Regions from separate parts of the Flavonifractor sp. An4 genome, predicted to be linked through region 2. Evidence: a T-box and tRNA genes for the amino acid it is inferred to sense, from the RefSeq annotation. Region 2 holds a T-box; the other holds one or more tRNA genes.

The links. The T-box of region 2 lies ahead of B5F94_RS14910 (glycine--tRNA ligase). A T-box ahead of a tRNA ligase gene usually reads a tRNA of that ligase, here a tRNA-Gly.
Region 1: it encodes a tRNA-Gly, which carries the amino acid that the T-box ahead of B5F94_RS14910 (glycine--tRNA ligase) is inferred to sense. The anticodon was not compared.

Annotation. Positions count from the first base shown of each region.
Region 1 covers NZ_NFIL01000044.1:1,398-5,942, forward strand. Annotated here, with positions in the region: gene B5F94_RS13770 (DEAD/DEAH box helicase) at 1-541, opposite strand, end outside; gene B5F94_RS13775 (shikimate kinase) at 718-1,191, opposite strand; gene B5F94_RS13780 (hypothetical protein) at 1,525-1,863, shown strand; tRNA gene B5F94_RS13785 (tRNA-Gly) at 2,093-2,168, opposite strand; gene B5F94_RS13790 (hypothetical protein) at 2,243-3,301, opposite strand; gene B5F94_RS13795 (lactate utilization protein) at 3,324-3,914, opposite strand; gene B5F94_RS13800 (YitT family protein) at 3,945-4,545, opposite strand, start outside.
Region 2 covers NZ_NFIL01000059.1:211-4,818, forward strand. Annotated here, with positions in the region: gene B5F94_RS14910 (glycine--tRNA ligase) at 1-1,354, opposite strand, end outside; T-box leader at 1,546-1,753, opposite strand; gene coaBC (bifunctional phosphopantothenoylcysteine decarboxylase/phosphopantothenate--cysteine ligase CoaBC) at 1,808-3,007, opposite strand; gene B5F94_RS14920 (ECF transporter S component) at 3,262-3,948, shown strand; gene B5F94_RS14925 (type III pantothenate kinase) at 3,950-4,608, shown strand, end outside.

The DNA.
Region 1 (4,545 bases), on a different contig from region 2:
AGAAGAGGGTCTGCTTCTTCTTGGGCAGCCAGCCCAGAATGCGGCGGACATCGTGGATGAAGCCCATGTCCAGCATCCGGTCGGCCTCGTCCAGCACAAAGACCTCCAGCTTGGACAGGTCCACAAACTTCTGGTTGTACAGGTCGCCCAGGCGGCCGGGGGTGGCCACCAGGATGTCCACGCCCTTTTTCAGCTGCTCCACCTGGGGGTTCTGGCCCACGCCGCCGAAGATGACGGCGGAGCGGATGGGCAGGTGGCGGCTGTAGGCCACAATGTTCTCCTGGATCTGGAGGGCCAGCTCCCGGGTGGGGGTGAGGATGAGGGCCCGGATGCCCTTGCCCTTGCGGTCGCTGAGCCGCTGGAGGATGGGGGCAGCAAAGGCGCAGGTCTTGCCGGTGCCGGTCTGGGCGCAGCCCAGCACGTCCCGGCCTGCCAGAGCGGGGGGAATGGCTTTTTCCTGAATGGGGGAGGGGCGTTCATACCCCTGTTCGGCCAGCGCCTTCAGGATGGGCGCTTTCAGGCCGAGTTCCTGGAATGTCATGCGGTTCGTTCCTTTCCTCAGAAATGCCCCTTCCGCGCCGGGGGCACAAAAAATAAGACTGCCGCGCGGAGGCAGAAAAAACACGACGAAGCCCGCCGGCCAGCCGGCGGGCATTTCGTACATGATAGTTTACTGGAATATAGTATATCATTATTTCAAAAAAATACAAGGGGCGGTCAGCCCAGCCGGGCCACCACTGCCGCCACCGTCTGCTCCAGGGTGTTTCCCCCCGTCACATCCACCGTCAGGTCGGCGTATTTGCGGTACAGAGGCTCCCGGGCGGCGTACACGTCGGCCAGGGTCTGGCCGGGGGACATGGCAATGCCCCGGGTGGTGATGTTGCGGATGCGCCGCTCCAGCTCCTCCAGAGGCACATGGAGATACACCACCAGCCCCAGCTCCTTCAGGTGGCGGGCAGCCTCCTCCCGGCAAATTGCGCTGCCGCCGGGGGCAATGACGGTGCGGGTGCAGTCCAGATCCCGGATGACAGCCTCCTCCACATCCAAAAAGGCCTCCACACCCCGCTGGTCCAGGATGTCCTGGAGCAGGGCGCCCTCCCGCTGCTGGATGAGCAGATCGGCATCCACAAAGCGATAGCCCAGGGTCTTGGCCAGCAGCACCCCCACGGTGCTCTTGCCCGAGCCGGGCATTCCGATCAAGGTAACGTTTTGATACTCCACAGCGGGGTCATCCTTTCCCAATGTCATGATCTTTGCCAGTATATCAAATCTTTTGCCCGGTTGCAAGGAAAATAACCCCTTTTTCTGAACCTGGCGGTTTCCTATTTCCCCTCAAAAAAAGTGCTTGCAAAAATCGAACGTATGTTGTATACTGGGCACGAACAAAAGTTCTAATCCTGCGTCGGGAACTTTTTGCCGCTCTGCGCCGTCAGAAAAGTACAAGGGTCCTTAAAAAGTACGTTTTATAGGACACCTTATCCCGTATACTGGGATCAAACGCCGGAACAACAGGAGGGAAACGGTATGGAGACCATTTATCTGAATCTGGACGCCAGACGGATTACAGGATACGCAAACGAGTCGGACCAAAAGGCCTGCGTGGGTCAGGAGACGGTGTGCTATACCGTGCTGCCCCGGCGGAAGCCTGCCCGCCTGGAGGGAAAGGTGCTGGACTTTGAGGCCTGCCGCCGGGCCCTGGAAGGGGAGTCTGCGGCAGAAGAGATCCCGGAGGAGATTCCCGCGCCGGAGGAGGAGGCCCGGCCCCGCCGCCGGCTGGACCTGGCCCTGGCCGCCGATCTCATCGCGTCGGCAGGGATGCTTACCGCCGTGGCGGCGGTGGCGGTCCGGTTCTTCCTGGGGTAATCAAAAACAGAACGCAGGACATCCTTTGGATGTCCTGCGTTTTTGTTGTGGTTATGGAATCCACAAAACCGGCCCTTCGGGTCGGCGGCGCTTTTGCGCCGTTCGAGCGTTTTGGCCTTTGGGCCAAAACCTCGGCGCAGGCGGAATTCATTTCCGCCGAGCATTTCAAATTCTCACGGAATCCAGAAAAAGAAAGAGACAGGACATATGTCCTGTCTCTTTCTTTTTCTGGAGCAGGTGACGAGGCTCGAACTCGCTACCTCCACCTTGGCAAGGTGGCGCTCTACCAGATGAGCTACACCTGCAAGCGACGGATGTTATTATAGCAATCCGTGCTTCCAATGTCAAGGGAATTTTTCGATTTTTTTATTTTTTCTTTTCAGGCCTCCTGGTCTGTCCACTGATAGCCCATTTCAGCCATTTGGGCCGCCGTCCAGGTCTTGCCGGTGCTGCGGCTCAGATCCACCCACACGGTCTGTCCGTTGCGGTCCACCTGGTTGAAGAAGTGGGGCTGACCCTGCAGGGTACCCTCTATGATCTGACCCTTCAGCCCCAGGCCGTCGCACAGCAGCTGGAAGGCTAAGGCCAGTCCCTCATCATTGGCCCCCTGACCCACCAGCGCGTCCCAGGCGGTGGCACCGCCGGTCTCCAGGTCCACCTTCACCACGTTGGGCAGCGTCCCCATCAGCAGGTCCAGCCGCCGGCTGGCGATCTGGTGCTGGATGGGGGTGAGGATGGCCGCCGACTGCTCCTGGAGCTGCTGGCGCTTCCGCTGGAGGGCTGTGGGCTCCTCCGGGTAGTCCAGCAGGATCTCCACAATGCGCTGGGTGCCGGCGTCGGTTTTGGGATAGAGCTCCACCGAGCACTCCGGCATCCCCAGCGCGGCGGCGGGGGTGTCGTAGTAGGCCTGCCGCACCTGCTCCTCCACCGCGGCGGCGTCCCCGGTGAAGTAGCCCACCCGCAGGGCCAGCTCGGTCTTGAAGGCCGACAGGGCCTGGACCGCCTCCTCCCGGATGGCGCTGGTACCGGTGATGTTCACCAGGCTGCCCACCTGCTCGGGGGAACGGCGGTAAGAGATGGTGATGGTGGCCTCATAGGTGGTGATGATGGTGGTATAGTCGTTCTTGATGAAGTCCACCGCATAGGCCCCCAGGGGGTCGTCCTTGGCTACCTCCAGGCAGGCCCGGTTCAGGTCGGCCTCCACGTCGCCGTTATAGTCGGTGATCTGGATAACGCCCTCTTCTACCCCCTGGGAGACAAAAAACAGTATGCCGTTGACCAGCTCGGAATAGGTGCTGGCCTTGATGGTAGACTCATTTTCCCCCAGAACAGGATGCTCGGCGTGGGGCTCCACCACCGTATAGGCCTGCCCCGACAGGGAGCACCCGCCCAGCAGCAGGGCCAGGCTCAGGGCCAGGGCCGGTATGCACTTTTTCACAGGCCCCGCCCCCTTTCTTTCCTCAAAAGCCCAGGTCCTCGTCAATCAGTACCACCTCGGTACGTCCGATGCCGTTGGATGCCTGCCACAGCACCGTCATGCCCCGGCACAGCCGCTCGGGGCTGTTGCAGTCGTAGCACTTGTCCCCCTTGACGGCGCAGGGGGTCTTACGCTGGAGGCGGATGGCGTTTTTGGGGGAGGCCACGTTGCGGGCCCGCCATACCGCGCCGTCGTAATCGGGGGCCAGTTTGTTGCGGCCCACCACCAGATAGAGTTCCTCATGGCCGAACACGGTGGAGGCAATGCGGTTGCCCACCCCGTCGATGTTCACCATCTCGCCGGTCTCCGCCAGGCCGTTCACCGAGCACAGGTAGACCTGGGTGAAGGCGGCATCCTCCTTGCGGCTGCCCTCCCAGTGGGAGACCACGGTGTTGTGGGTCTTGAGCCGGTCCAGAAGGCCCATCTCCCGGACGGTCACCGAACCGCCGATGCCGATGGTCTTGCCGTCCAGCTTGCCGTCCAGATAGCCGGCGGCCTCCGCCGCCGTGGCAAAGCAGGACACGGCGTAGCCCCGCTTCTCCAGGTTGGCTTTTACCTTGGTGAAATCCGTCATGGAAACCCTTCCTTTCTCTGTGGGCTGGGATCAAATGTCGTCCTTGCTGTAGGTGCGGAAGCCCTCGCCCAGTACGTCGTGGGCGTCGCACACAATGAGGAAGGAGTGGGGATCAATCTCGTTGACCTTCTCCTTCAGGGGCACGATCTCCTTCTGCTTGAAGGCCACCATCAGTACCTTTTTCTCATTGCCGGAGTAGACTCCCTCGCCGTGGAGGAGGGTTGCTCCCCGGTCCATGGCGATGATGGCGTCGGCGATCTCCCGGTAGGAGTCGCTGATGATATAGGCCACCTTGGAGCTGTCCAGGCCGTACAGAACGGTGTCCATCACCTTGGTGGTGATATAGAGGGACACAATGCCGTACAGGGCGCTCTCCACCTTGCCGAAGGCGATGGCGGCCAGCACGATGACAATAAAGTCAGGGATAAGCACCAGGGTGCCCATGGGCAGCCAGGCAAACTTCAGCTTGAGCAGCCGGGCGATCAGGTCGGTGCCGCCGGTGGTAGCCCCCTTGGCGAACACCAGACCGATGCCGGCCCCCAGCAGGGCCCCACCAAAGATGGCCGCCAGCATGGTATCCATGGGCGGGAACTGATAGATCATATCCATCACGTCGATGGCAAAGGAGCTG
Region 2 (4,608 bases):
TGGTGACGCAGTTGTCGGCGGGGGTGTTCTCGTCGCCCACGGTCTGGAAGTCCAGGGTGATGCAGAAGGGGGTGCCGATCTCGTCCTGGCGGCGATAGCGCTTGCCGATGGAGCCGGCGTCGTCGTAGTCCACCATGAAGTCCTTGGCCAGCTCATCACGCAGCTGCTGGGCGGGGCCGGCCAGCACTTCCTTCTTGCTCAGGGGCAGCACGGCACACTTGAAGGGGGCCAGAGCGGGGTGGAGGCGCAGCACGGTGCGGATGTCGTCGTTGCCCTTCTTGTCCTGGCCAACCACTTCCTGATCGAAGGCATCCACCAGGAAGGCCAGGGTCACACGGTCGGCGCCCAGGGAGGGCTCCACCACGTAGGGGATATAGTGCTCGCCGGTCTCCTGGTCGAAGTAGGTCATATCCTTGCCGGAGACGTTCTGGTGCTGGGTCAGGTCGTAGTCGGTACGGTCGGCCACGCCCCACAGCTCGCCCCAGCCGAAGGGGAAGAGGAACTCGAAGTCGGTGGTGCCCTTGGAGTAGAAGCACAGCTCTTCGGGGCTGTGGTCACGCAGCCGCAGGTTCTCCTCCTGCATACCCAGGCTCAGCAGCCACTCCTTGCAGAAGGAGCGCCAGTACTGGAACCACTCCATGTCGGTGCCCGGCTTGCAGAAGAACTCCAGCTCCATCTGCTCGAACTCACGGGTACGGAAGGTGAAGTTGCCGGGGGTGATCTCGTTGCGGAAGGACTTGCCCACCTGGCACACGCCGAAGGGCAGCTTCTTGCGGGTGGTGCGCTGGATGTTCTGGAAGTTGACAAAAATACCCTGGGCGGTCTCAGGCCGCAGGTACACGGTGTTCTTGGCGTCCTCGGTGACGCCCTGGAAGGTCTTGAACATCAGGTTGAACTGACGGATGTCGGTGAAGTTGTGCTTGCCGCAGGTGGGGCAGGGGATGTTGTGCTCCTCGATGAAGTTCTTCATCTCCTCCTGGGAGAAGGCGTCGATGGGCTTGGGCAGCTCCACGTTGTTCTCAGCGCACCAGTCCTCGATGAGCTTGTCGGCGCGGAAACGCTCCTTACACTCCTTACAGTCCATCAGAGGATCGGAGAAGCCGCCCAGATGGCCGGAGGCCACCCAGGTCTGGGGGTTCATGAGAATGGCGGCGTCCAGACCCACGTTATAGGGGTTCTCCTGGACGAACTTCTTCCACCAGGCCTTCTTGACGTTGTTCTTCAGCTCCACACCCAGAGGGCCGTAGTCCCAGGTGTTGGCCAGGCCGCCGTAGATCTCGGAGCCGGAGAAGATGAAGCCCCGGCCCTTACACAGGGTGACGATCTGCTCCATGGTCTTTTCGGTGTTTTTCATGGTACAATCAAACTCCTTTTGTTTGTGGTTACCTTCCCCCCTCAGGGGGGAAGGTGGCCCGCAGGGCCGGATGAGGGGGCGCGGGATAGAGGGAACCCCTCATCAGTCAGCCTACGGCTGCCAGCTTCCCCCCACAGGGGGGAAGCTCATGCTTGGCTCAGAGCATAAAAAACGCCCTGAGCCGTTTTTCGGCTCAGGGCGAACAAAATGTCCGTGGTTCCACCTGAATTCGTACCTGGCTGGTACGCTCTTCGTTCCCGGTAACGGCGGGGGACCGGCGGGGCATTGCCTCCCCGCGGCTCACGGGCGCCTTCCCTCCACCTCCGCCGAAGCCTTGCACCGTCCGGCTCCTCTCTGGTGCGGAAACATGGGGGTACTCTTCCCGATCACTGCCTTATCGCGGGCTATTCTATCATTTTTTCCCCCTACCGTCAAGGAGAAAAGGGGGAATCCTCACCGGCGTTCCATAATTTCGTCCAGCAGGGCGTGGGCGGCCTCCTCCTTGCTCATGAGGGGCAGTTCCTTGGCCCCGTCGGCGGCGATGAGGGTGAGCACGTTGGTGTCCACCCCGAAGCCTGCACCCGCCTGCTTCAGGTTGTTGGCGGCGATGAGGTCGATGTGCTTTTTCTCCAGCTTCTTTCTGGAGTTCTCCACCATGTCACGGGTCTCCATGGAGAAGCCGCACAGAAACTGCCCGGGCGCCCGGTGTTCCCCCAGCCAGGCCAGAATGTCGCCGGTGCGGCAGAGGGGGAGGGAGAGGTCGGAATCATTGCCGCTCTTTTTGATCTTGTCCTCCGCCACGGTGGCGGGGCGGTAGTCGGCCACGGCGGCAGCCTTGATGATGATATCCTGGTCGGGGGCACGGCTGGTCACCGCGTCAAACATATCCTGGGCGGACACAATGTCCACCACCTCCATGTAGGGGGGCTTTTTCAGGTTCACCGGCCCGGACACCAGGGTAACAGAGGCCCCCCGGGCGGCGGCGGCTTTGGCGATGGCGTAGCCCATCTTGCCGGTGGAGTGGTTGGTGAGATAGCGCACCGGGTCCAGAGCCTCCCGGGTGGGACCGGCGGTGACCAGCACCTTCAGGCCGGACATATCCTTCTCGTGGCTCAGGGCGTGGAGGACGGTCTCCAGCAGATCCTCCGGCTCGGGCATTTTGCCCTTGCCCACGGCCCCGCAGGCCAGACGGCCGCTGGCGGGCTCCACGATCTCCCAGCCGTATTTTCTCAAAATGTCCAGGTTGTCCTGGGTGACGGGGTTCTCGTACATTTTGGTGTTCATGGCGGGGGCGGCAATCTTGGGGCAGTTGCAGGCCAGAATAGTGGTGGTGAGCATATCGTCGGCCAGGCCGTGGGCCAGCTTGGCCAGCACGTTGGCGGTGGCGGGAGCCACCAGCACCAGATCGGCCTGGTCGGCCAGAGCGATGTGCTCCACCTGGAACTGATAGTTGCGGTCGAAGGTGTCCACGCTCACCCGGTTGCCGGTGAGGGACTCAAAGGTGTGGGGACCGATGAACTCGGTGGCATTTTTGGTCATGAGCACCTGGACGTTGGCCCCCTGCTTCACCAGGGCGGAGGCCAGGTTGGCGGATTTGTAGCAGGCGATGCCGCCGGTGACCCCCAGCAGCACGGTTTTTCCTTTTAACTGCATAGCAAGAAGCTCCTTATGATCTGTAGGGACGGCCTTCCGCCGCCGTGATGTGTCCCTCAATTATAGCAGACACAAAGTAAGTTTTCCACATTCCCATTGCATTTTGGGGATAAAACCGCTATAATAGCTCCGGCTGTCCCCGTCGGGGACCGCTGTACTCTCAGGAGACGGCAGGTCCCAGCCCATCGGTGGTCAGTCACCCAAAATATGCGCTGTATCCTCTTAAGAGGAACGGCAGCTGGAGGTAATTGAATATGAAAAAAGCGCTCACCCGGTCTCAGCGGAGCAAGCAGGTGCAGGGTATGGCCATTCTGGCTATGTTTACCGGCATCATCTTTTTGCTCACCTTTACACCCCTGGGTCTTATCGACCTGCCTGTGATCAAGGCCACCATTCTCCATGTGCCGGTCATCATCGGTTCCATTCTGCTGGGGCCCAAGAAGGGCGCGTTCCTGGGAGGAATGTTCGGTCTGTCCAGCATGATCAAAAATACGCTGGTACCCGGTCTTTCCTCCTTTGTGTTTTCCCCCTTCATTCCCGTGCCCGGCCTGGACCGGGGCAGCCCCTGGGCCCTGTTCATCTGCTTTGTGCCCCGTATCCTGGTGGGCGTCACCCCCTGGCTGGTGTACACCCTCATTAAGACCCTCTTCCGCAAGTCCAACGCCGGTATCCAGACGGTTGGCATGGTGATCGCCGGTATTGTGGGCGCGCTCACCAACACCGCCCTGGTCATGGGCTCCATCGGCGTCATCTTCACCGAGGCCTATGCCGCCGCCCAGGGCATCCCCGCCGACGCGGTGCTGGGCTTCATCCTGGGCATTGTGGCCGCCAACGGCGTGCCTGAGGCCATTGTGGCCGCCGTCATCACCCCCGCGGTGTGCGTGCCCATGGTGCGGGCTCTCAAGCTGGAGAAAGCTCCCGCTGCCGTTCAACCCGCCTGAGATGCTGCTCACCGTTGACATTGGCAACACCACCGTTGCCATCGCCGGCCTGCGGGGGGAGCAGGTGGCCTTTATAAAAAAGCTGCCCAGTGACCCCGCTCTGGACTGGGCCGCCGCCCTCAAAGAGCTGCTGGAGGGAGTAAAGGCCAAAGGGGCCGTTCTCTCCTCGGTAGTGCCCGCCCTTACCGGCCCGGTAGGGGAGGGGCTGAACGCCATCACCGGAAAGCCTGTCCTGGTGGTGGATAAAACCACCCACACCGGTCTGGATCTCAGCGGGTACGACACCGCCAACCTGGGCATGGACCGGGTGGTGGACTGCGTGGCCGCTCTGGCCCGGTATACCCCCCCGGTGGCCGTCTTTGACATGGGCACCGCCACCACCCTGTCGGTGGTGGACAAGGGCGGCCTCTTCCGGGGCGGCATGATCCTGCCCGGCCTGGCCCTGTCCCTGGAGGCCCTGTCCGCCCGGGCCGCTCAGCTGCCCCCCATCACGCTGTCCGCGCCGGAGGGGCTGCTGGGGACAGACACCGTGTCCTGCATGAAGTACGGCGCCCTCTACGGTGCCGCCGGAGCCATTGAGGGCATTGTCAGGCGTCTGGAGGAGGAGCTGGGTCCCCTGACGGTGGTGCTCACCGGCGGCAACAGCACTCTGGTACGCCC